One region of the Delftia sp. WSY_7 genome, then DNA from elsewhere that is predicted to be linked to it. Evidence: predicted binding sites of a transcription regulator. Region 1 holds the regulator's gene; the other holds the start of a gene.

What was found. The regulator NrdR, encoded in region 1, represses ribonucleotide reductase genes. The targets are predictions, from matches to a motif close to CACNANATNTNGTG.
Region 2: the regulator NrdR is predicted to act here: its motif matches at 5,088-5,101, upstream of ACF8ME_RS18550 (ribonucleoside-diphosphate reductase subunit alpha).

The regions. Positions count from the first base shown of each region.
Region 1 is NZ_JBICLB010000035.1:379,318-391,369, forward strand. It holds gene ACF8ME_RS21455 (acetamidase/formamidase family protein) at 1-681, shown strand, start outside; gene ACF8ME_RS21460 (alpha/beta fold hydrolase) at 730-1,539, opposite strand; gene ACF8ME_RS21465 (O-acetylhomoserine aminocarboxypropyltransferase) at 1,562-2,860, opposite strand; gene ACF8ME_RS21470 (CBS domain-containing protein) at 2,967-3,419, shown strand; gene ACF8ME_RS21475 (helix-turn-helix domain-containing protein) at 3,520-3,897, opposite strand; gene aroC (chorismate synthase) at 4,217-5,314, shown strand; gene nrdR (transcriptional regulator NrdR) at 5,381-5,836, opposite strand; gene glyA (serine hydroxymethyltransferase) at 5,859-7,106, opposite strand; ZMP/ZTP riboswitch at 7,141-7,316, opposite strand; gene ACF8ME_RS21495 (lytic transglycosylase domain-containing protein) at 7,454-8,374, opposite strand; gene ACF8ME_RS21500 (DUF748 domain-containing protein) at 9,142-12,052, shown strand, end outside.
Region 2 is NZ_JBICLB010000034.1:825,373-837,424, reverse strand. It holds gene ACF8ME_RS18575 (inner membrane protein YpjD) at 1-533, shown strand, start outside; gene ACF8ME_RS18570 (PP0621 family protein) at 530-790, shown strand; gene ACF8ME_RS18565 (PAS domain-containing sensor histidine kinase) at 793-2,556, shown strand; gene ACF8ME_RS18560 (sigma-54 dependent transcriptional regulator) at 2,556-4,070, shown strand; gene ampD (1,6-anhydro-N-acetylmuramyl-L-alanine amidase AmpD) at 4,057-4,698, shown strand; gene ACF8ME_RS18550 (ribonucleoside-diphosphate reductase subunit alpha) at 5,228-8,146, shown strand; gene ACF8ME_RS18545 (ribonucleotide-diphosphate reductase subunit beta) at 8,353-9,447, shown strand; gene ACF8ME_RS18540 (hypothetical protein) at 9,625-10,584, shown strand; gene ACF8ME_RS18535 (carbohydrate kinase family protein) at 10,682-11,584, opposite strand; gene ACF8ME_RS18530 (zinc-ribbon and DUF3426 domain-containing protein) at 11,619-12,052, opposite strand, start outside.

The sequences.
Region 1 (12,052 bases):
CCGACCATCGACTATCCGGGCGTGCCCGTGGACCACCGCACGATCAGCAAGAACGAAAACGTGCTGCGCAATATCCGCGTTCCCGTGCGCCCGCATTTCGGCACCATCGGCGTGGCGCCGGCCGAGGTGGAGATGGCCAGCTCCATTCCGCCCAACCACACGGGCGGCAACATCGACAACTGGCGCATCGGCAAGGGGGCGACCATGTATTTCCCCGTGGCCGTGCCAGGGGCCAACTTCACCGTGGGCGATCCGCATGCCTCGCAGGGGGACTCCGAGCTGTGCGGCACGGCCATCGAGTGCTCGCTGACCGGCACCTTCCAGTTGATCCTGCACAAGAAGGCGGACCTGCCTGGAACGCCGCTGGCCGAGCTGGCCTATCCGCTGCTCGAAACCCAGGACGAATGGCTGCTGCACGGCTTCAGCTACGCCAACTACCTGGCGGAGCTGGGGCCGGATGCGCAAAACCAGATCTTCAAGAAGTCTTCCGTGGACCTGGCTCTGCGCGACGCCTATCACAAGATGCGCCACTTCCTCATGACCACCCAGGGGCTGGGAGAGGACGAGGCCATCTCGCTGATGTCGATCGCCGTGGACTTCGGCATCACCCAGGTGGTGGATGGCAACTGGGGCGTGCACGCGCTCGTGAAAAAGAGCATCTTCCCCGCGCGCGGGGCGTGAGTGCGTGAGTGAGTGCGTGCCTGCCCTGCGGGCAGGACCCGGCCGGTCTCAGCGCGCCAGGAAATCCCGGATGGCGAACAGCGTCTGGTCGGGCGCCTCGGTCATCTGGTTGTGGCCGCTGGGCAGGTGCACGATGCTGACCTGGCGCTGCGCGCCCCGGGCCGCCTCGATCAGGCCCTTGGCGGCCTTGGGCGGCGTCATCTGGTCCTGCTCGCCCAGGGCGAACAGGACCGGGCATTGCAGCGCCGCCATGGCCGCCTCGCCGCCCGCGTAGCTGTCGCAGGCCTTGAAGCCGGCGTGCAGCAGGTTGGTGCGGTCATTGCTGGCCAGCACGCGCCGGCCCAGCGCCATGCCGGCGCCAAACACCCAGCTGCCTGCGCCGCTGGGTGGCGCCAGCGTGGCGCGCGAGAACACATTGACCATGCGGATGGCCTGCTCTGGCGTGCTCAGTGCGGAGTCCAGCAGGGCGGGCGAGACCTTCATCGGATAGGCCGTGCCCACCAGCACCAGGTGGCTGACGCGCGCGCCCAGCCGCGCGGCCGCTTCCATGGCGATCAGGCTGCCCCAGCTGTGGCCTACCAGCGCGGCCTTCTCGATGCCTGCCGCATCCATGAGCTGGCCGATGAAATCCGCCGCCGCCTCCACGCTGGCCGGCGCATCGCCTGCGCTGCGGCAGTGGCCCGGCAGGTCTATGGCCAGCACGTTCCAGCCGTGGTTGGCCAGGTAACGGCTTTGCAGTGCCCAGACGCTGTGGTCGCACAGCACGCCGTGGATGAGGATGGCCGTCGGCTGTGCGGGATGGAAGGCCTTGCCGCCGGTATAGGCGTAGATGGCGTGGCCGTGAACATCGATCTTCATTGTTGGTGTCTCCCTTGCCGATTCACGCGGCCTTCTCGGCCGCCTTGAGGGCGCGCTTGAGGTCGTCGATCAGGTCGTCTGCGTCTTCCAGCCCGATGGACAGGCGGATCGTGCCCTGGCCGATGCCGGCCTGGGCCAGCGCCTCGTCGCTCATGCGGAAGTGCGTGGTGCTGGCAGGGTGGATGACCAGGCTGCGGCAGTCGCCCACGTTGGCCAGGTGGCTGAAGACCTTGAGCGTCTCGATGAACTTGCGGCCCTGGTTGCGGTTGCCCTTGATGTCGAAGCTGAACACCGAGCCTGCGCCGCGCGGCAGCAGCTTCTTGGCGAGCTGGTGCGAGGGATGGGTATCGAGCAGCGGGTGGCCCACGCGGCCCACCAGCGGATGGCTGGCCAGGAATTGCACCACCTTCTCGGTGTTGCGGATATGGCGCTCCATGCGCAGCGGCAGCGTCTCTATGCCCTGCAGGATCAGCCAGGCCGTGTGCGGGCTCATGCAGGCGCCGAAGTCGCGCAGGCCTTCGCGGCGTGCGCGCAGAAGGAAGGCGCCAGTGCTGCTTTCCTCGCTGAACACCATGTTGTGGAAGCCGTCGTAGGGCTCGGTCAGCTCCGGGAAGCGTCCCGACTTTTCCCAGTCGAAGCTGCCGCCATCCACCACGATGCCCCCGACCACGGTGCCGTGGCCCGACAGGAACTTGGTGGCCGAGTGGTAGACGATGTCCGCGCCATGCTCCAACGGCTTCATCAGCCAGGGCGAGGTCAGCGTGGAGTCCACCAGCAGCGGCACGCCGGCCTCATGCGCGATGGCGCTGATGGTGGGAATGTCGAGCACGTCCAGGCCCGGGTTGCCCACGGTCTCGCCGAAGAACAGCTTGGTATTGGGCCGCACGGCGGCGCGCCAGCCGTCGATGTCGCCGGGCTTGACGAAGGTGGTCTCTATGCCGAAGCGCGCCAGCGTGTAGTGCAGCAGGTTCTGCGAGCCGCCGTACAGCGCCGTGCTGGCCACGATGTGGCTGCCCGCGCCCATGAGCGTGGCCACCGACAGGTGCAGCGCCGCCTGGCCGCTGGCTACGGCGATGGCGCCCACGCCGCCTTCCAGGGCCGAGACGCGCTGCTCCAGCACAGCATTCGTGGGATTGGAGATGCGGCTGTAGACGTGGCCTGGGCGCTCCAGGTTGAACAGCGAGGCCGCATGGTCGCTGGACTCGAACACGAACGAGGTCGTGAGGTGGATGGGCGTCGCGCGCGCACCGGTGGCGGGGTCGGGCTGTGCGCCCGCGTGCAGCGCCAGAGTGTCAAAGCCGGGATCCGAGTAGCCGGGCATTCCTGTCTCCATGGTTGTCAAGGCAAGCGGGCATTGTGGGCTATATTTCCCGACAGACATGGGCTTGCCGCAACCACGGCGACACAGACAATCTTGGAGATACGGCATGAAAGTAAGTGACATCCTGCGCGTCAAGGGCAACACCCTCTACACGGTGTCGCCGGACGAAAGCCTGGCCAGCGCGGTGCAGGTGATGTCCGAGCGCGATATCGGCTCCCTCGTGGTCATGGAGCACGGCGACGTGGTCGGCATGCTGACCTTCCGCGAAGTGATCCAGGGCTTTGTCAAGCACGGCGGCGTGGGCGAGACGCTGGTGCGCTCGGCCATGGACGACGCTCCCATGACCTGCACCATGGAAACCGACATGGATGAGGTGCGCCGCATGATGCTGGACCGCCATGCGCGCTACATGCCGGTGATGGACAAGCGCATGCTGATGGGCGTGATCAGCCTGTACGACGTGGCCAAGGCCGTGGTGGACAGCCAGAACTTCGAGAACCGCATGCTCAAGGCCTATATCCGCGACTGGCCCGAAGGCGAGCGCCAGGGCGCGGACTGATCATCCGGTCGCGGCAAGACCGTCCCTGCCCATGCAGCAAGGCCTGCGACCGCAGAACGCGGCGCAGGCCTTGGCTTTTTACGGGCGGGCGCAAGCCCGCTCAATGCACGCTGCTGCGCCGGGGCTTGAGCAAGGCGCTGGGCGGCACGGCATAGGCCTGCCTGAAGACGCGGCTGAAGTGCGAGAAGCTGGTGAAGCCGCAGGCCATCGCCACATCGGTCACGCGCCGCGCATTGTCGGCCTGCAGCAGCAGGTGGGCCTGGGCCAGGCGCTCGTTCCAGAGCCAGCGGCTGGGAGTCAGTCCCTCGGTGGCGAACAGGCGCGCCAGGCTGCGCAGCGACATGCCCAGGCCCTGGGCCACCTGCAGCGGCTTGAGCTCGGGGTCATCCAGCCGGGCCCGCATGTACTGCTTGGCCTGGGCAAGCCGGTTGCGGGTTCTGAAATCATCGGGCCTGGCTGAGACCAGCAGCATGGTCATCAGGGTGGGGTGAAGATTCTGGTCACCGGCATCCTGTTGAAGGATGGGTGAGGGCGGTGGAGTGCTGCTCGCAGGATCGCTGCGATCCTGGCGTTGCGTTGAGCCGGAAGAGGTCTGCATTTCACGAATCTCCCGCAAGTTGCGGCTGGTGCCTGAGGGATGGTCCGCAGGCGGTTGAAGAACAATGTTCTGCAATTCTAGCTATCAATATTTGTAATTTGATAGTTTTATTGTTTCTTTGCAGGAGATGGCAGCCTGCGCAATGCACCGCTGCAGCGGGAGCGGCGCCTGGGGGCGACCCGGGCATAATCATCGGCCTATGAGCGGCAACACCTTCGGAACCCTATTCACTGTCACCAACTTCGGCGAATCGCATGGCCCGGCCATCGGCTGCGTCATCGACGGTTGCCCGCCTGGCATGGCACTGAGCGAGGCGGACATCCAGCACGACCTGGACCGCCGCCGCCCCGGCACCAGCAAGTTCGTGACGCAGCGCAACGAGCCGGACGCGGTGGAAATCCTCTCGGGTGTCTACGAAGGCCGTACCACGGGCACGCCGATCGCTTTGCTGATCCGCAATACCGACCAGCGCAGCAAGGACTACTCCAACATTGCGCAAAGCTTTCGTCCCGGCCATGCCGACTACGCCTACTTCCAGAAGTACGGCATCCGTGATCCGCGCGGCGGCGGCCGCTCCTCCGCACGGCTGACGGCGCCCACGGTGGCGGCCGGCGCCGTGGCCAAGAAGTGGCTCAAGGAAAAATTCGGCACCGAGTTCCGCGCCTGCATGACCCAGGTGGGCGAGCTGTCGCTGCCCTTCGAGAGCTGGGAGCATGTGCGCAACAATCCCTTCTTTGCGCCGGTGGCCGATGTGTCCCGCTACGAGGAATACATGGATGCGCTGCGCAAGTCGGGCGACTCCTGCGGCGCCGCGCTGCGCGTGCAGGCCAGTGGCATGCCGGTGGGCCTGGGCCAGCCGCTGTATGACCGCCTCGATGCCGACGTCGCCTACGCCATGATGGGACTGAACGCCGTCAAGGCCGTGGAGATCGGCGCGGGCTTCGACAGCGTGGTCCAGCGCGGCACCACGCACGGCGACTCGCTGAGCCCCGAGGGCTTTCGCAGCAACAACGCCGGTGGCATCGTGGGCGGCATCAGCACGGGCCAGGATCTGGAGGTGCGCATCGCCATCAAGCCCACCAGCTCCATCATCACGCCGCGCGAGTCCATCGACACCCAGGGCCAGAGCACCGAAGTCATCACCAAGGGTCGCCATGACCCCTGCGTGGGCATCCGCGCCGCGCCCATCGCCGAAGCGTTGTTGGCCCTGGTGGTGATGGACCACGCCCTGCGCCACCGCGCCCAGTGCGGCGACGTCGATTCAGGCCTGGCGCCGATTCCTGCCGCGGCGCCCTGAAAGCGCTGCCAGGACGCCAAAGAGAAAGCCGCCCAAGGGCGGCTTTCTTGTGTCCTGCCGGCCTGATCAGCCAGGATTGCGGACTTCATCCATGACGTTCTTGAAGTCGTCCACGTCCTCGAAGCTGCGGTAGACGCTGGCGTAGCGGATGTAGCCGACCTTGTCGAGCAGCTTGAGCTCGCGCATCACCATCTCGCCCAGGCGGCTGGAGAGCACTTCGCGCTCGCCCAGGTTGCGCAGCCGTTCCTCGATGCGCTCGATGGCGGCATCGATCTGCTCCGTGCTCACGGGACGCTTGCGCAGCGCAATCTTGAACGAACCCAGCAGCTTGGCGCGCTCGTACTCGATGCGCCGCCCGTCCTTCTTGACGATGGCGGGGAAGCTGACCTCGGGCCGCTCATAGGTGGTGAAGCGCTTGTCGCAGCCGCCGCATTGGCGGCGGCGGCGGATGAAGCCCCCATCCTCGGCCTCACGGGTCTCCACGACCTGGGTGTCCGGGTGGCTGCAGAACGGGCACTTCATGGCAGGCCTCTATGCGCTCAAATCAGGCGCCGTAGACCGGGAAGCGGGCCGTCAGCTCGGCCACCTGGGCGCGCACGCGGGCCAGGTTGGCTTCGTCGCTGGGGTTCTCCAGCACGTCGGCCAGCAGGTTGGCCGTCAGGCGGGCTTCCTCTTCCTTGAAGCCGCGCGTGGTCATGGCGGGCGTGCCCACGCGGATGCCGCTGGTCACCATCGGTTTTTCGGGATCGTTGGGGATGGAGTTCTTGTTGATCGTCATGTGGGCGGCACCCAGCGCGGCTTCGGCCGCCTTGCCGGTGATGCCCTTGGCGCGCAGGTCCACCAGCATGACGTGGCTTTCCGTGCGGCCGGAGACGATGCGCAGGCCGCGGGCCGTCAGCGTTTCGGCGACGACCTTGGCATTCTTCACGACCTGCTCCTGGTAGGCCTTGAACTCGGGAGACAGTGCTTCCTTGAAGGCCACGGCCTTGCCGGCGATGACGTGCATCAGCGGGCCGCCTTGCAGGCCGGGGAAGATGGCGCTGTTGATGGCCTTCTCATGCTGGGCCTTCATCAGGATCACGCCGCCGCGCGGGCCGCGCAGGCTCTTGTGCGTGGTGGTGGTGACCACGTCGGCGTGGGGCACGGGGTTGGGGTACACGCCCGCGGCGATCAGGCCGGCGTAGTGGGCCATGTCCACCCAGAAGATGGCGCCGACTTCCTTTGCGATCTTGGCGAAGCGCTCGAAGTCGATGGCCAGGGCGTAGGCCGATGCGCCGGCCACGATGATGCGGGGCTTGTGCTCGCGCGCCAGCGCTTCCATCTTGTCGTAGTCGATGGCTTCTTCGGCGTTCAGGCCGTAGGAGACCACGTTGAACCACTTGCCCGACATGTTCAGCGGCATGCCGTGCGTCAGGTGGCCGCCTTCGGCCAGGCTCATGCCCATGATGGTGTCGCCGGGCTTGGCAAAGGCCATCAGCACGGCCTGGTTGGCCTGGGAGCCGGAGTTGGGCTGAACGTTGGCGGCCTCGGCGCCGAACAGCTTCTTGACGCGGTCGATGGCAAGCTGCTCGACCACATCGACGTTTTCGCAGCCGCCGTAGTAGCGCTTGCCTGGATAGCCTTCTGCGTACTTGTTGGTGAGCTGGGAGCCCTGGGCTTCCATCACGGCGGGCGAGCAGTAGTTCTCGCTGGCGATCAGCTCGATATGTTCTTGTTGACGCAGGTTCTCGGCCTGGATGGCGGCAAAGACTTCGGCGTCGACCTTCTCGACGGTATTGGTGCGTTGAAACATGGCAGTCCTGTGAACTTGAAATTCCCTTGAGGCCAAGGGCTGCCCAGGCGAACGGCGGAACACTCCAGATCCCGCGTGCGCATGGAGGCTGGGCGGTACGCTCCCCGGTGGTTCACAGAAGGTGGTTCTTTTCAGGCCTTCTGCTGGTTTCCACGTCAGCGGCAGCGGTGCGTGAAGCGGCTGCGCCTATCGCCAGTTGCGTACCCCGCTAGTGTAGCTGAGCTGATGGAGCCGAAGACAGGCGAGGGGCGTTGGCGAAGCCGCCTGCCTGGCAGATCAGCGGGTGCAGGCAGGCATGAAAAAAGCTGGCCTTAGCCAGCTTCGTGCGCCATGTCGGTGGTTCCCGGTTACAGCGCCGGCTCCTGTGTCTGCAGGGCCACCTGTTCGGTGCGCGCGGACATGCTGCTCGAGCTGACCGGCACTGCCGGGGTGCCAGCGGACGCAGCCGAGGCCGCAGGTCCGGCTGCCTCGGCCGTGGATGTGGCCGGCTTGGTGGCTGCGATCTGGACGGCCTGCTTGGGCTGCTCGATCTTGGCGGTCATCAGCGGCACGGCACGCAGGCCGGCGGCCATGCGCAGGCGCTGGTGCTCGGCCAGCACCTTGGCGGCATAGCCGCCGTCGGTGGGCAGGTTGGCCGCGCCCACGTAGTAGCGCAGTCCACCTTCGATGGAGCCGGCGCGCTCAATGCACTCCTTGAGCACGCGCACGCCCACGCGCAGATTGCTGACGGGGTCGAACGCGGCGTTCTGGCCGCCGAAGTTCTCGTACTTGTCGGTATGCACCGTGGTCATCACCTGCATCAGGCCCTGCGCGCCGACAGCACTTTGCGCGAACGGATTGAAGCTGGACTCGATGGCCATGATGGCCAGGATCAGCGTCGGGTCCAGGCGGTTGACCTTGCCCAGGTCGTAGGCCTCGCTGACCAGTGCCGCGATGGGCTCGGGCGCCACGCGGTACTTCTTGCTGAGCCAGAAGGCCACGGCCGCCTGATCCTTGGGCAGGTTCTTCGGGTTGGTCGCCGTCGCGCGGTCGCTGGCGGCGAGTTCGACGGGCGCACCCAGCTCTGCCATCTGGCGAGCGGTCAGCCAGGAGCGCAGCTGGCTCTCTCCGGCATCGCGCAGGTCGGGACGGGCGAACAAGGTAATGGCCAGGAAGGCCACAGCCAGGCCCAGAAGGGCGAAGCTGTTGTGGATGATGGCAAGAAAACCGTTGGCCACATCGATGGCGAACGTTCGCGCGGCGGCGAAAAATTTTCCTGACGCTGGCATAGCTTTTTCCTTTCTAGGGGCACCAACCCGAAACGGCCTTCGCCGAAGCGAAGGCCGGTGAGGCTGACACCCTGGATTGGGTGCTGCGGATCCGGGAGGCTGGCGCTTGGTGCACCATTGCGTTGTAGGCCTGCGGGATCTGCTCAGTCGTGAGGCAGCAGAAACAAAAAACGCTCTATTCGAGCGCTGGCGGATTCTAGGAGTTCACCAAATACACGGTCAACACTATGAAGTGCGTTTGTTAGATCGATGAATAATAACAAACCATGGATGCAAACACAGTTTCTGAGTGTTTGAGAGCAGGTTGCGTGCTACCGATGTGGGGCGCTTGCGGCGGTTGTACAGGGCTTCATGAAATTGCAATGAAATGCAAAAGCACTGGCAGGCCTGGCCTGCGTCCTTCTATATTGGAGGCGACTGCTCCTGCAGTCGTCTCGCCAAGGTGGAAGACGGGTAAAAGTGGTGTTCGATGGTTCGGGCACAGTCGTTCAAGTCTTCTTCCGCGGCCTTCCTGGAAGCAATCTCTTGCTTCCGAGCAGCAAGGACCATCCTCTCCTTGACTGCGGAAAACGGCCAGGACTTGTGCCTGCCGTAAAGCCCGGAAGCCGGTTCAAGGCTTCCGGGCTTTGTCGTTCCAGGGTGACTGCAACGTCAAGAAATGTGCGGTGATGCGGGTTGAGGTCTTGCTGCCAGCCCAATTTCTGATGCAATGCAGCCACCGCTGCGTCCTCTGTCCAGGATGGCGCCGTACTAGTTATTAGAGCCCCATGCAATTTCTCTTCAAGCACCGCTGGCTGCGCAGGCTGGCCATCGCCTTTGCAGCGTTTCTTTTGCTGTGGCTGCTGCTGTGGGCGCTGGTGCCCGTTGTCGCCAAAAGCCAGCTGGAAAAGCAGGCATCGGCCAAGCTGGGTCGCCAGGTCCATGTGGGGGCAGTGGAGTTCCGGCCCTGGTCGCTGGAGCTGACCCTGCGTGATCTGCGCATTGCCAAAAGCCAGCCGGCGGGCGCAGGGCAGGCAGAACCCGCGCCGTCGTCGCCACAGCTGCAGGTCGACCGCATCTATGTGAATGCCAGTATCCAGTCCCTCTTCAGGCTGGCGCCTGTCCTGGATGCCATCGAGGTCGATGCGCCGGTGCTGCGCCTCACGCAGCAGAGCCTGGGGCACTTCGATGTGGATGATGTGCTGGCCCGGCTGGCCGAGCCCAGCGATACGCCGCCGGCCAAGCCCTTGGGCTTTGCGCTGTACAACATTGCGCTGCGCGACGGCCGCGTGCAATTGCAGGACGCTGTCCAGCAGCGTGAGCACATGCTGGATCAGCTGCAGCTGAAGCTGCCGTTCATCAGCAATCTGGAGTCCAAGCGCGAGATCAAGGTGCTGCCGCACCTGTCCTTCGCGCTCAACGGCAGCCGCTTTGAATCCAGTGCCCAGAGCACGCCTTTCACCGACCAGCGCCAGACGGCCGTCGATCTGAGCTGGCAGGGCGTGGACCTGACGCCTTACCTGGGCTATGTGCCCGCCAATGCTCCCGTCAAGCCGCGCTCCGGCGTGCTGGATACCAATCTGCACATCTCCTTTGAGCAGGCCGAGCAGGCCGTGGTGCGGATCACCGGCGAGGTCAACCTGTCCGGTGCCGAGTTGCTTGACCGCGATGAGGCGCCCCTGCTGCGTTTCGAGCGCCTGGCGGCCGTGCTCAAGAACGTGCAGCCCCTGCAGTCGGTGGTGGAGCTGGAGTCCGTGCAGTGGAGCGCTCCAGAGATTTTCGCGGCCCGTGATGCGCAAGGCCGCATCAACTGGATGGCGATGGGCAGTCGCTCTGCCTCCGATTCCAGGCCGGCAGTGGAAAAGCCTGCCTCCGATGCGCCCCAGCCCTGGAAGGTGAGCCTGGACAGGCTGGCCATTTCCGATGCCACGGTGCATTGGCGCGATGCGTCGCCCGGCGCAGGCCAGTCGGGTGCGGCGCTTCAGGCGCGCCAGCTGTCATTGGAAGTGCGCGATGTCCGCTGGCCGCTGGAGCAGCCTTTGCAATTTGATGCCGGCATGCAGGTGCAGTCTGCAGCGGCAGGAGAGGGCGCAAAACCCGCCGAACTGAGGCTGAGCGGCGCCATGACCGACAGGCAGGGGCAACTGGCCGTCTCCGCGCGCCAGTTGCCTCTGCAACTGGCGGCGCCGTATCTGTCTGCCCATCTCAAGCCGGAGCTGACCGGCCTGCTGAGCACCGACGCCGGCCTGGGCTGGAGCGGCTCCGCCATGGTGGTGCAGGTGGCCGAACTGGGCGTGGAGCAGTTGAGCCTCAAGGACAAGGCCGCGCCGGTCGACATCGCGCGCCTGCTGCTGGAGCAGGTACAGGTCAATCTGGCCAGCCAGCAGGTTTCCGTGGGGCGCCTGGCGCTGCAAAAGCCGCAGCTGGGAGTGTCGCGCGACGCCCAGGGCCGGTGGATGTATGAGCAATGGCTGCCACCCGCAACCTCGGCACCTGCGACGCCGGACCCCGCCAAGGACAAGCCCAGGCCCTGGGGTCTGAGGCTGCAGGCCGTGGAAGTGGACGGTGGCGCCGTTGCGCTGCGTGACGAAGCGCCCGTGCGCAACGCTGATTCGGCGCGCACCGTGTCCCTGGATCTGAGTTCACTGCGCCTGCGCCTGGGCGCCATCGAGCCGCTGGCGGCCAAGTCCGCTCCCACGCCGCTGGAGCTGTCCGCCCAGGTCGGCTCGGGCCGGCGTGTCCAGGCAGGATCGCTGAGCCTGCGCGGCGATCTGGGACTGGCGCCACTGTCGCTTCAGGGCAGGCTGCAGGCGCGCAGCCTGCCGCTGCACGCGCTGGAGCCCTACTTTGCCGACATGCTCAATGTGGAGCTGGTGCGCGCCGATGGCAATTTCCTGGGTCAGCTGCGCTTTGCCAGCCAGCCTGCCGGCCCCGAGCTGATGGTGCAGGGCGATGTCGAACTGGTGGATCTGCGCATGCGTTCCGCGCTGGCCTCGCCCGTGCAAGCCGGGGGTGAGGCTGCGGTGCAGGGCGCACCCAGCACGGCTGCAGGCGCCGTGGCAGCCGTGCTCAGCGAATCCACGGCCGACCGGGCCAAGGCTCGATCGGCTGCCTTGGGCCTGGGCCTGCGCGATGAACTCGTCGCCTGGAAAACCTTGGCCGTGCGTGGCCTGGACCTGCAGATGCAGCCCGCCCAGCCGCTGCGCCTGAGCGTGCGCGAGACGGCGCTCAGCGACTTCTTTGCACGCGTGATCGTGCAGCGCAATGGCCGCATCAATCTGCAGGACATCGTCAAGTCGGCCCAGTCTCAGCAGTCCCTGGAGCAAAACACCGCGCCGGCTGCGGATGGCGCGGCGGCTCCTGCCGAGCCCGTCCCGCCGAAGGCCGCTTCCGGGCCTGCACCGGTCATCAAGATAGGCCCCATCGTGCTGACGGGCGGCAAGGTGCAGTTCTCCGACTACTTCATCCAGCCCAACTACTCGGCTGACCTCAGCGAGCTGGCCGGCCGCCTGAGCGCCTTCTCGTCCGAACAGCCGGCCGGGGAGCAGGGGCCGCAACTGGCGGATGTGGAGCTGCGCGGCCGCGCCCAGGGCACGGCTTCGCTGGAGATCACCGGCCAGGTCAATCCGCTGGCCAAGCCGCTGGCCCTGGACATACGCGCCCAGATGCGCGATCTGGAGCTGCCGCCGCTGTCGCCGT
Region 2 (12,052 bases), on a different contig from region 1:
GCGCGCAATTGGCGCTGTCAGCGCTGGGCACGGCCGCCGTGCTCCTGGCCGCGCTGTTTCCGGGAACGCCCCTGCATGTCAACGCCTCGCCCTGGCTGCCGCTGCACCTGGCGCTGGGCATTGCCTCCTACGGACTGTTCGCCGCCGCCGTGGTCCATGCCTCGCTGATGACACGCGCCGAGCAGCACATGCGGCTGGGCGGCGGCGGGCATGACAGCGGCCTGCCCCTTCTCACGCTGGAGCGCCTGACCTTCCGCTTCGTGTCCGCAGGCTTTGTGCTGCTCACGGCCACGCTGGCCGCAGGCTGGCTGTTCGGCGAACAGCTCTACGGCAAGGCCTGGGTCTGGAACCACAAGTCGGTGTTCTCGCTGCTGTCGTGGCTGACCTTTGCCGTGCTGCTGATCGGCCGTGCGCGCTTTGGCTGGCGTGGCCGCAGCGCCGTGCGCGTGCTCTACGCAGGCGCCGCGCTGCTGCTGCTGGCCTATGCGGGATCACGCTTCGTAATGGAAGTGCTGCTGGAGCGCGCCGCATGAAGTACCTGCTGGTCCTGATCGTCATCGTCATTGCCGTCGGCGTCTGGCGCGGCCAGCGCCGCACCGAGGCCCGTGAGCGGCGCCAGGCGGCTGCGCCGCGCAACCCGGCCAACCCGGCCAACGCGCCGCTGGCGGCTCCACAGGACATGGTCGAATGCGCGCACTGCGGACTGCACCTGCCGCGCAGCGAAGCCATCGAGGCCGCAGGCCGCAGCTATTGCAGCGCCGAGCACCGGGCCCTGGCGCAACGGCGCTGAGCATGCAGGACGCCGCCCGCTCCCCGCCGCCCACCATCGACGAGGCCACGGCGCAGTCGCCGCACGACGCCAACGCCCCCTTCGTCCGGCTGTGGCAGGGATTTCTGACGGGCCGTGTTCTCATCGCCACTGCGCTGCTGCTGCTGCAGCTGGCGCTGCTCAGCGTGCAGCCCGGCGGCAATCCCCTGGTCTGGCTGGTCTGCCTGGGCTACCTGGGGCTGACGCTGCTGGTGCGGCTGACCGCACGCGAGCAGCCGCCCTCTGCCCGCGCCGGCGTGCACTGGCTGCCCGTGATCGGCGTGGACATCGCGGCCATCTGCCTGCTGCAGGTGTTGCAGACAGGCCCGCTCAACTACTCGGCCCTGCTGGCCATCCCCATCCTGATTTCGGCCGTGCTGGGCAATCTGACGCTGGCGCTGGCCACCACGGCCAGCGTCACGCTGCTGACCCTGGGCTGGGTCGCATGGCAGGACCTGGTGGGCCGCATAGAAAGTACCCAGGCCTACTACCAGGCCAGCTTTGCCTGCGCAGGCTATTTCGCCGTGGCCTATCTGACGCACGAGCTGGCGCGCCGCGTGCGGCGCGAGCGGCACTTGGCACAGCACAGCAGCCGCAAGGCCCAGGCCCAGGAGCAGGTCAATGCCCTGGTGATCCGCCACCTGGGCGAAGGCGTGCTGGTGGTTGATCCCCAATTCCGCGTGCAGCAGGCCAACCCGGCCGCGCTGCACCTGCTGGGACTGGCCGACGCGCATGCCCTGCCCTTCGCACTCAAGGAGCACGCCGGCTGGCAGCGGCTGCAGGATGCCGTGGCCCAGAGCTTTGCCCAGAACCTGCCGATATCGGCCGCCATCCATCTGCAGTCCATCGGCCAGGAAGGCATGACGGGACTGCATCTGCGCACCTGGCTGACCGAGGTCGCCACCCCGTCCGACGCCACCGATGCCGCCGAGCCCGCGCTGCTGCAGCAGCTGTGCGTGGTCTTTCTGCACGACCTGCGCGAATTGGAGGCGCGGCTGCGCACGGAAAAGCTGGCCTCCATGGGCCGCATGTCCGCCGCCGTGGCCCATGAGATCCGCAATCCGCTGGCCGCCATCACCCAGGCCAACGCCCTGCTGGCAGAAGATCTGGCGCAGAACCCGGCCCAGCAGCAGCTGTGCCGCATCGTGGGCCAGAACGCCGAGCGGCTGGCGCGCACCGTCGAGGACGTGCTCAACATCGCGCGGGCCCAGCAGCACATTGGCGAGGCCCACGCCGGCCTGCTGGACCTGGACCAGCATGTGGCCCAGGCCTGCCAGGAGTGGCAGGCCCAGGGCCAGCCTGCGCGCAGCATCCAGCTGCTGCTGGACGCGCGCGCAAGGACCGTGGTGTTCGACGGCGAGCACCTGCGCCGCATCCTGGTGAACCTGCTGGACAACGCCCAGCGCTACCGCAGCAACGCCCAGCAGCCGCATACGCTGCAGGTGCTGACCGGCGCGCCGGCCGCAGGCCAGATCTGGCTGCAGGTCTGGAGCGACGGCGCCGCACTGGAGCCCACGGTGCAGCGCCATCTGTTCGAGCCCTTCTTCTCGTCGGAAAGCCGCTCCAGCGGCCTGGGCCTGTACATCTGCCGCGAGCTGTGCCAGCGCTACGATGCAGGCATCAGCTACCAGCGGCTGTCGCGGCCTGCGCCGCACGGCCCTGTCGAGGGCAATGCCTTCAGCATCGTGTTCCGCGCCGGCGCCGCATCGGCTCTGCCGGCCTCCCTGTTTGACCAGATTGTGGTGTGATGCCCTTGAACTCCCTGCCCGCTGCCGCATCGATTCTTGTCGTGGACGACGAGCCGGATCTGCGCACTCTCTATGAACTGACCCTGCTGCGCGAAGGCTACCGCGTGGAAACCGCCGCCAGCGTGGGCGAGGCGCGCGAACAGCTGCAGACCCAGCGCTTCGACGTGGTCATCACCGACATGCGCCTGCCCGACGGCATGGGAATGGAGCTGCTGCAGGACCTGCGCAACCAGCAGCGGCGAGAACGCTGCGTGGTCATGACCGCCTACGGCTCGGCCGAAAATGCCGTCGAAGCCCTGCGCTCGGGCGCCTTCGACTATCTGACCAAGCCCGTGGACCTCAAGCAGTTCCGCCTGGTCGTGGCCTCGGCCGCCCAGGGCGTGGGCGGCGTGCCGCCCCCCGGCGTGATGCCGGCGCGCAGCCCCTCGGCGGCGTCGGCCGCAAGCCCCGTGCTCAGCGGCGGCGGGGCGCTCGACGCCATGGTTGGGGAGTCGCCCGCCATGCAGGCCGTCAAGCAGCGCATTGCCAAGGTGGCGCGCGGCATGGCGCCGGTGCTGGTGCACGGCGAGTCGGGCACGGGCAAGGAGCTGGTGGCGCGCGCCCTGCACGCCTGCAGCCAGCGCGCCCACGGCCCCATGGTGGCCGTGAACTGCGGCGCCATTCCCGAAAACCTGCTGGAGGCCGAGTTCTTCGGCGCCCGCAAGGGCTCCTATACCGGAGCCACCCAGGACCGCGACGGCTATTTCCAGGCGGCACGCGGCGGCACCCTGTTCCTCGACGAAATCGGCGACCTGCCGCTGCCCATGCAGGCCAAGCTGTTGCGCGCCATCCAGGAACGCCGCGTGCGCCCCCTGGGCTCGGCGCAGGAGGAAGCGGCCGACGTGCGCATCGTCAGCGCCACCCACCGCGACCTGGCCGCCGACGTGCAGGCAGGACGTTTTCGCCAGGACCTGTACTACCGCCTCAACGTCATCGAAGTACTTCTTCCGCCGCTGCGCGAGCGCCGCGAGGACCTGCCCGCGCTGTGCCGTGCATTGCTGGCACGGCTGTCGCAGGAGTCGGGCCTGCCCATGCCCGAGATCGACGAGCGTTCCCTGGAGCAGATCGCCCGCCTGCCCCTGCCCGGCAATGTGCGTGAACTGGAGAACCTGCTGCACCGCGCCATCACGCTGGGCGAGGAAGGGCCGCTGCGCATAGACCCCGAGATGCAGCTGCCCTGCGGCACTCCGCCGGCTCCACCCGCATCGACGCAGACCCAGGCGCACGACGGCGCCGCACCGCCGCCGGAGCCTGCCGACATGGAGCTGCCCCGCGACCTGCAGGCCTGGCTGGACGAGCGCGAGCGCGGCATCCTGGTGCAGGCGCTGCAGGAAAACGGCTTCAACCGCACGGCCACGGCCGCGCGCCTGGGGCTGAGCCTGCGCCAGATCCGCTACCGCATCGACCGGCTGAACATCGCCCTGCCCGGCGACGCCAGCGCCGAGGCGGACGGAGGCGGCCATGGCGAAGCCTGATCCGCAGGCACCAGCCACCACGACCATGGGCCCGGCCTGGACCTGGCAAGGCGGCTGGCTGCAACAGGCACGCCACCTGCCCTCGCCCAACTTCGGCGAGCGCCCGGCCCAGGCCCTGGTCGATCTGGTCGTCGTGCACTCCATCAGCCTGCCCCCCGGCGAGTACGGCACGGGGGCGGTCCAGCAACTGTTCACCAACCAGCTCGACTGGGACGCCCATCCTTACTACCAGGGCATACGCGGCCTGGAGGTGTCGACCCATTTCTTCGTCACGCGCCTGGGCGAGGTCTGGCAATTTGTGGACTGTGACGCGCGCGCCTGGCATGCGGGCGCCTCCAGCTGGCGCGGCAAGGACCGCTGCAACGACGACTCCATCGGCATAGAGCTGGAGGGCCTGGAGGGACTGCCGTTCGAGCCGGCGCAATATGCGGCCCTGGAGAACCTGTGCGAAGCCATCGCCGCACGCTACCCCGTCGCCCATCTCGCAGGCCATGAGCACATTGCGCCCGGCCGCAAACGCGATCCCGGCCCCGGCTTCGACTGGCCCCGGCTGCGCGGGCTGCTGTCCCGTCACCAGGCCACGGCGAACTGGCAGCTGCCGCCCCGCGCCGGCCAGCCCTCCACGTAAGCACACACCCTCCTGCCGGACTGCGCCAGGCCTTGCACGCAGGCCGGCTTGTCCACAGGCCCAGGAAAAGTGCGCTGTCAATCCAGAAAGCAACCCATGTGGCGCGCAGGCGCACGCCGGGCCGGCCTGATCTTTTTTTACAAATTCACGCATGTGTCGCAGCCCCACTGTTCATGGGGCTTTCGGCGGTCCGACCGGCGCAGCGGCAAGGCTGTAGCGGCTTGCGACAGGCCATCGCCCGCCAGCCACCGCGCAGCGGTGATCTGCTGCTATGGGCTTGCATGCTGGGCACTGTTTTGGCGCAGCGCAAACAGCGGTTTTCCGGCCGTGAGTACCCCGTGTACATGAGACGGCGATACACTACAGGTAGTGCCTGAGAGCACGCCGGACACCATATCTAGTGTTCACAAGCTGTGCACACCCTGTGAAAACGGTGTGCACATCCGGCCATCGATTCCATCTCCCAGCAAGCCTGCCCCCAGTGCAGGTCCGCGTCCGTTCTATCCACAAACACCCGTTGAGGAAACTCATGCAAGAAGCACTGAATTCTTTGGCTCCCGCTGCGCACGGTGATGCTGCCAATCCTTCCTCCGCCCATCACCTGTCCGTGCAGGACGGCTACCAGATCATCCGCCGCAGCGGCGACGTGGTGCCCTTCACCCCGCAAAAGATCGCCGTCGCGCTGACCAAGGCCTTCCTGGCCGTGCGCGGCGCCCAGGGCGCTGCCTCCGCCAGCGTGCGCGAGACCGTGGACGAGCTCACCCAGGCCGTGGTGCGCGCCCTGCTGCGCTCGCGTCCGGGCGGCGGCACCTTCCATATTGAAGACGTGCAGGACCAGGTCGAGCTGGGCCTGATGCGCGGCGGCCACCACGACGTGGCGCGCGCCTACGTGCTGTACCGCGACCGCCGCAACCAGGAGCGTGCCGAGCAGAAGAAGGCCGCCGAGGCCGCTGCCGCCGCTGCGGCCGCGCCCGCCCCCGTGCTGCATGTGACCGACAACGGCCAGCGCGTTCCTCTGGACCAGGCCCGCCTGCTGGCCCTGATCGAGGCCTCCTGCCGCAACCTCAATGCCGACATCCAGGCCGCGCCCATCGTTGCCGAGACGCTGCGCAACCTGTACGACGGCGTGCCGATCGAAGAAGTCTTCAAGGCCTCCATCCTGGCCGCGCGCACGCTGATCGAAAAGGACCCCGACTACACCTACGTCACCGCCCGCCTGCTGCTGCACACCATCGTGCGCGAGGTCATGGGCCATGACGTGCAGCCTGCCGACATCCAGTCGGCCTACGCCGCCTACTTCCCCGGCTTCATCCAGAAGGGCGTGGACAACGAGCTGCTCAACCCCGAGCTGCTGAACTACGACCTGCCCCGCCTGGCTGCCGCCCTCAAGGCCGAACGCGACCAGCAGTTCGACTACCTGGGCCTGCAGACCCTGTACGACCGCTACTTCCTGCACGTGCGCAAGACGCGCATCGAGCTGCCCCAGTCCTTCTTCATGCGCGTGGCCATGGGCCTGGCGCTGCAGGAAGAGGACCGCAACGCGCGCGCCATCGAGTTCTACGAACTGCTGTCTTCCTTCGACTTCATGAGCAGCACGCCCACGCTGTTCAACAGCGGCACGCTGCGCTCGCAGCTGTCTTCGTGCTACCTGACCACGGTGCCCGACGATCTGGACGGCATCTATGAGTCGATCAAGGAAAACGCCCTGCTGTCCAAGTTCGCCGGCGGCCTGGGCAATGACTGGACGCGCGTGCGCGCCCTGGGTTCGCGCATCAAGGGCACGAACGGCGAGTCGCAGGGCGTGGTGCCCTTCCTCAAGGTGGTCAACGACACGGCCGTGGCCGTGAACCAGGGCGGCAAGCGCAAGGGCGCCGTCTGCACGTACCTGGAGACCTGGCACCTGGACATCGAGGAATTCCTCGAGCTGCGCAAGAACACGGGTGACGACCGCCGCCGCACGCACGACATGAACACGGCGAACTGGATTCCCGACCTGTTCATGAAGCGCGTCATGGAAAAGGGCCAGTGGACCCTGTTCTCGCCCTCCGATGTCGGCGACCTGCACGACCTCTTCGGCGCAGCCTTCGAGCGCGCCTACACGGCCTACGAAACCAAGGCCGACACCGGCGAGCTCAAGCTGTTCAAGCGCATCCCGGCCGTGGACCTGTGGCGCAAGATGCTGTCCATGCTGTTCGAGACCGGCCACCCCTGGGTCACCTTCAAGGACCCCTGCAACGTGCGCTCGCCCCAGCAGCACGCCGGCGTGGTGCACTCGTCCAACCTGTGCACCGAGATCACGCTGAACACCAGCGACACCGAGACCGCCGTCTGCAACCTGGGCTCGGTCAACCTGGCGCGCCACATCACCAACGGCGCCATCGACCACGGCAAGCTGCGCAAGACCATCACCACGGCCATGCGCATGCTGGACAACGTGATCGACATCAACTACTACGCCGTGCAGAAGGCCAAGGACTCCAACCTGCGCCATCGCCCCGTGGGCCTGGGCCTGATGGGCTTCCAGGATGCGCTCTATGAAATGCGCATCGCCTACGCCAGCGACGCGGCCGTCGAGTTCGCCGACCAGTCGATGGAAGCCATCTGCTACTACGCCTACTGGGCCTCCACCGAACTGGCCAGGGAACGCGGCCAGTACTCCAGCTACAAGGGCTCGCTGTGGGACCAGGGCATCCTGCCGCTGGACACGCTGAACCTGCTGGAGAAGGCCCGCGGCGGCTACGTGGAAGTGGACCGTTCCTCGCGCCTGGACTGGGATGCGCTGCGCGCCAAGATCGGCCAGCACGGCATGCGCAACTCCAACTGCGTGGCCATCGCCCCCACGGCGACCATCTCCAACATCGTCGGCGTCGATGCCTCCATCGAGCCTTCGTTCGGCAACCTGTCGGTCAAGTCCAACCTGTCCGGCGAGTTCACCGTCATCAACCAGTACCTGGTGCGCGACCTGAAGCGCCTGGGCCTGTGGGACGACGTGATGGTCATGGACCTCAAGCATTTCGACGGCTCGCTGCGCCCCATCGACCGCGTGCCCCAGGACGTCAAGAACCTGTACGCCACCGCCTTCGAGGTCGAGCCCACCTGGCTGGTCGAGGCCGCTGCACGCCGCCAGAAGTGGATCGACCAGGCCCAGAGCCTGAACATCTACATGGCCGGCGCCTCGGGCAAGAAGCTGGACGACACCTACAAGCTGGCCTGGCTGCGTGGCCTGAAGACCACCTACTACCTGCGCACCACCAGCGCCACCAACATCGAGAAGTCCACGGTGCAAAGCCGCGTGCTCAACGCAGTGCCCACGGCTGCCGCCCAGCCCGCTGCCGTGAGCACCTCCAGCGCCCTGGAAGCCGCGGCAGCCGCCGCACGCGCCCAGGCCCCGGCGACGGACATCAAGTTCTGCGCCATCGACGATCCCGGCTGCGAAGCCTGCCAGTAAGCCGCGCAGCGCGGGGCCTCGCCACGGCGCAGGCCCCGCGCCCTGCCCGCCAGCCAGCGCCATGCGCAGGATCTTCGCCATGGACCTTGGGCCTGCTCAACATGCCAGGCCACCCATGGTCCTACATTGACCGGAGCAGAAAGAGAGGCCTCTTTCGCACCGAATGAACTGAACATATGCCTCAGGGCATGCCGGAGAAAATTGCAATGCTGACCTTTGACGACGACGCCACCCTCTCGAACACGCCGACCGGCGCAGGAGCTGCCCCCGCCACCGGCACACACCAGCGCGTCAACGCCGCCGACAAGCGAATCATCAACGCCAAGACCGACGTCAACCAGCTGGTGCCCTTCAAGTACAAGTGGGCCTGGGAAAAGTACCTGGCCACCTGCGCCAACCACTGGATGCCGCAGGAAGTGAACATGAACCGCGACATCGCCCTGTGGAAGGACCCCAACGGCCTGACCGAGGACGAGCGCCGCATCGTCAAGCGCAACCTGGGCTTCTTCGTGACGGCCGACTCGCTGGCTGCCAACAACATCGTGCTGGGCACCTACCGCCACATCACCGCACCCGAGTGCCGCCAGTTCCTGCTGCGCCAGGCCTTCGAGGAAGCCATCCACACCCACGCCTACCAGTACATCGTGGAGTCGCTGGGCCTGGATGAAGGCGAGATCTTCAACGCCTATCTCGAGGTTCCCTCCATCCGCGACAAGGACGAATTCCTGATCCCCTTCATCGAGGCGATCATGGACCCCAGCTTCAAGACCGGCACCTTCGAGACCGACCAGACGCTGCTGAAGTCGCTCATCGTTTTCGCCTGCCTGATGGAGGGCCTGTTCTTCTACGTGGGCTTCACGCAGATCCTGGCCCTGGGGCGTCAGAACAAGATGACCGGCGCTGCCGAGCAGTACCAGTACATCCTGCGCGACGAGTCCATGCACTGCAACTTCGGCATCGACCTGATCAACCAGCTCAAGCTCGAAAATCCGCAGCTGTGGACACCCGAATTCAAGGAAGAAATCACGGCGCTTTTCGTCAAGGCCGTCGAGCTGGAATACCGCTACGCAGAGGACACCATGCCGCGCGGCGTGCTGGGCATGAACGCATCGATGTTCAAGGGCTACCTGCGCTACATCGCCAACCGCCGCGCCACGCAGATCGGCCTGGAGGCCCTGTTCCCCAACGAGGAAAACCCGTTCCCCTGGATGAGCGAGATGATCGATTTGAAGAAGGAACGTAACTTCTTTGAGACACGCGTCATCGAGTATCAAACCGGAGGCGCACTTTCCTGGGATTAATCGCTTCTCTGCAGGCACAATGCGAACCATGACGCGCTTCACGCTTTTGCAATACCGATGGTGTTGCGGCGTGGGGCGTCTCCGTGTTCATTGCGATGCGTCACTCCACATCGCATTGAATCGCTTCGGAGCCCCGTACCCCGAAGTGTTTTGTGCAAATCAACGAAGGAGAAGATGATGGCAACTGCGAAGAAGACGGCCTCTACCAAGGCCCCCACCGACAAGAAGACCACCGCCAAAAAGGCGGCCGCCCCCAAGGCTGAAGCCGTGAAGAAAGCCACGGCCACTACTGCCAAGGCAGCGCCCGCCAAGAAGGCTGCGGCTCCTGCTGCAAAGAAGGCTGCCGCTCCCGCCAAGAAGGCTGCGGCTCCTGCTGCAAAGAAGGCTGCTGCGCCTGCTGCGAAGAAGGCCGCTGCTCCCGCCAAGAAGGCTGCTGCTCCTGCTGCCAAGAAGGCCGCCGCTCCTGCCAAGAAGGCTGCTGCGCCTGCTGCAAAGAAGGCCGCTGCTCCCGCCAAGAAGGCTGCTGCTCCTGCTGCAAAGAAGGCCGCTGCTCCCGCCAAGAAGGCTGCTGCTCCTGCTGCCAAGAAGGCCGCCGCTCCCGCCAAGAAGGCCGCTGCGCCTGCTGCAAAGAAGGCCGCCGCTCCTGCCAAGAAGGCTGCTGCTCCTGCTGCAAAGAAGGCCGCTGCTCCCGCCAAGAAGGCTGCTGCTCCTGCTGCCAAGAAGGCCGCAGCTCCTGCCAAGAAGGCTGCTGCGCCTGCTGCCAAGAAGGCCGCAGCGCCCGCCAAGAAGGCTGCTGCTCCTGCTGCAAAGAAGGCTGCCGCGCCTGCCAAGAAGGCTGCTGCTCCTGCCGCCAAGAAGGCCGCAGCTCCCGCCAAGAAGGCTGCAGCTCCTGCGGCCAAGAAGCCCGCCGCTGCACCGGCTGCCAAGCCCGCAGCAGCACCCGCCAAGGCTGCAGCAGCTCCTGGCGCTCCCGCCAAGAAGGCTGCAGCGCCGAAGAAGGCCGCTGCTCCCAAGAAGGCCGCAGCAGCTCCCGCCGCTGCCGCGCCTGCAGCTCCCGCTGCCGCACCCGCGCCCATCGCGCAAACCCGCCTGGCACCCCAAGCCGCATGGCCCTTCCCCACAGGCAGCAAGCCCTGAGACTTCTCCGGTCTCAAAGCAAAAAGCCCGGCTCTTTCGAGTCGGGCTTTTTTCATTGCGACGATGGCGGCTGTACCGCCACCCGGCGATCACCGCCTCAGGGCTTGGCGAAGTCCAGCACGTAGTTCTGCGGGCCGCGGCTGGCAATCTTGAGCGCACCCAGGCGGTTGCCCAGTTCTGCACAACGCACCAGATCCCAGCCACGCTCCAGGCCGAAAAGCAGGGCGCCACGCCACGCGTCGCCACAGCCCGTGGGGTCGACCACGGCAGCGGGCTGCACAGGCGCCACCGGGGTCCTGGTGCCTTGCACCCAGACCTCGCAGCCTTGCGCGCCCAGCGTCACCACCAGGCCCTGCACCTGCCCTGAAATCTGCTCCAGGCTCCAGCCCGTGCGCTCGCTGAGCATGCGGGCTTCATAGTCGTTCACGGCCACCCAGTCGGCCTGCTCGATGAAGCGGCGCAGATCCTGCCCGTCGAACATGGGCAGGCCCTGGCCCGGATCGAAGACGAAGGGAATGCCTGCAGCCTTGAACTGCTGGGCATGCTCGATCATGGCCTCGCGGCCATCGGGAGCGATGATGCCCACGCGCACCTGCTCCCTGAGTTCGGGCGTGATGCGGTTGCCGTGGGCCTGCATCATGGCGCCCGGGTGGAAGGCCGTGATCTGGTTGTTGTCGCGGTCGGTCATGATCATGCACTGGGCCGTGTGCGTGTCCTGCAACTGGCCGATGTGCGCCGTGTGCACGCCCAGATCCTGCAGGCGCTGCACATAGTCGGCACCGTCACTGCCCACCATGGCCATGGGCCAGGCATCGCCCCCCAGCAGCCTCAGCGCATAGGCGATGTTGCCCGCGCACCCGCCGAAATCGCGGCGCAGCGTGGGCACCAGGAAGGACACATTGAGGATGTGCAACTGGTCAGGCAGGATCTGGTCGGCAAACCTTCCGTCGAAGGTCATGATGTTGTCGAACGCAAGCGATCCGCAGATGAGAGCGGCCATGGTGTGTCTCGGCTTTCTTGAAGAGTCAGGGGAATCAGGGATAAAAAACCAGGGCGCGGTAACCGGCAACGGCGGACTCCAGGCCCTGCACTTCGACCGGGGCGGTCACGCTCCATTCGCCATGGCCCTCGATCTGCGCGGGGGCACCGAACTGGTCGAGCCGGATCACGCGCCGCAGCAGCAGCTTGTCCTGCGCATCGGTGAGCGTGAGTTCGACAGCGGGCATGGCCACGGGGAAGTCGGAACGGTTCTCCAGGGTCAGGCTCCATTGGTACTGGCCGTTGCGCGGCAGCTGCCGAAAACCCGAACTGCCGATCACCACATCGCCGATCTGTCGGCGCGGCTGCAGCTCGCAGCCCGCCATGGCGCACAGGGTCTGCAGCGTGGGCGCCAGCGAAGGATGCTGCACGGCCAGCGCATCGCGCCGGCCCCACATCACCTGGCCTGCCAAAGCGCCCGCGCCCAGCA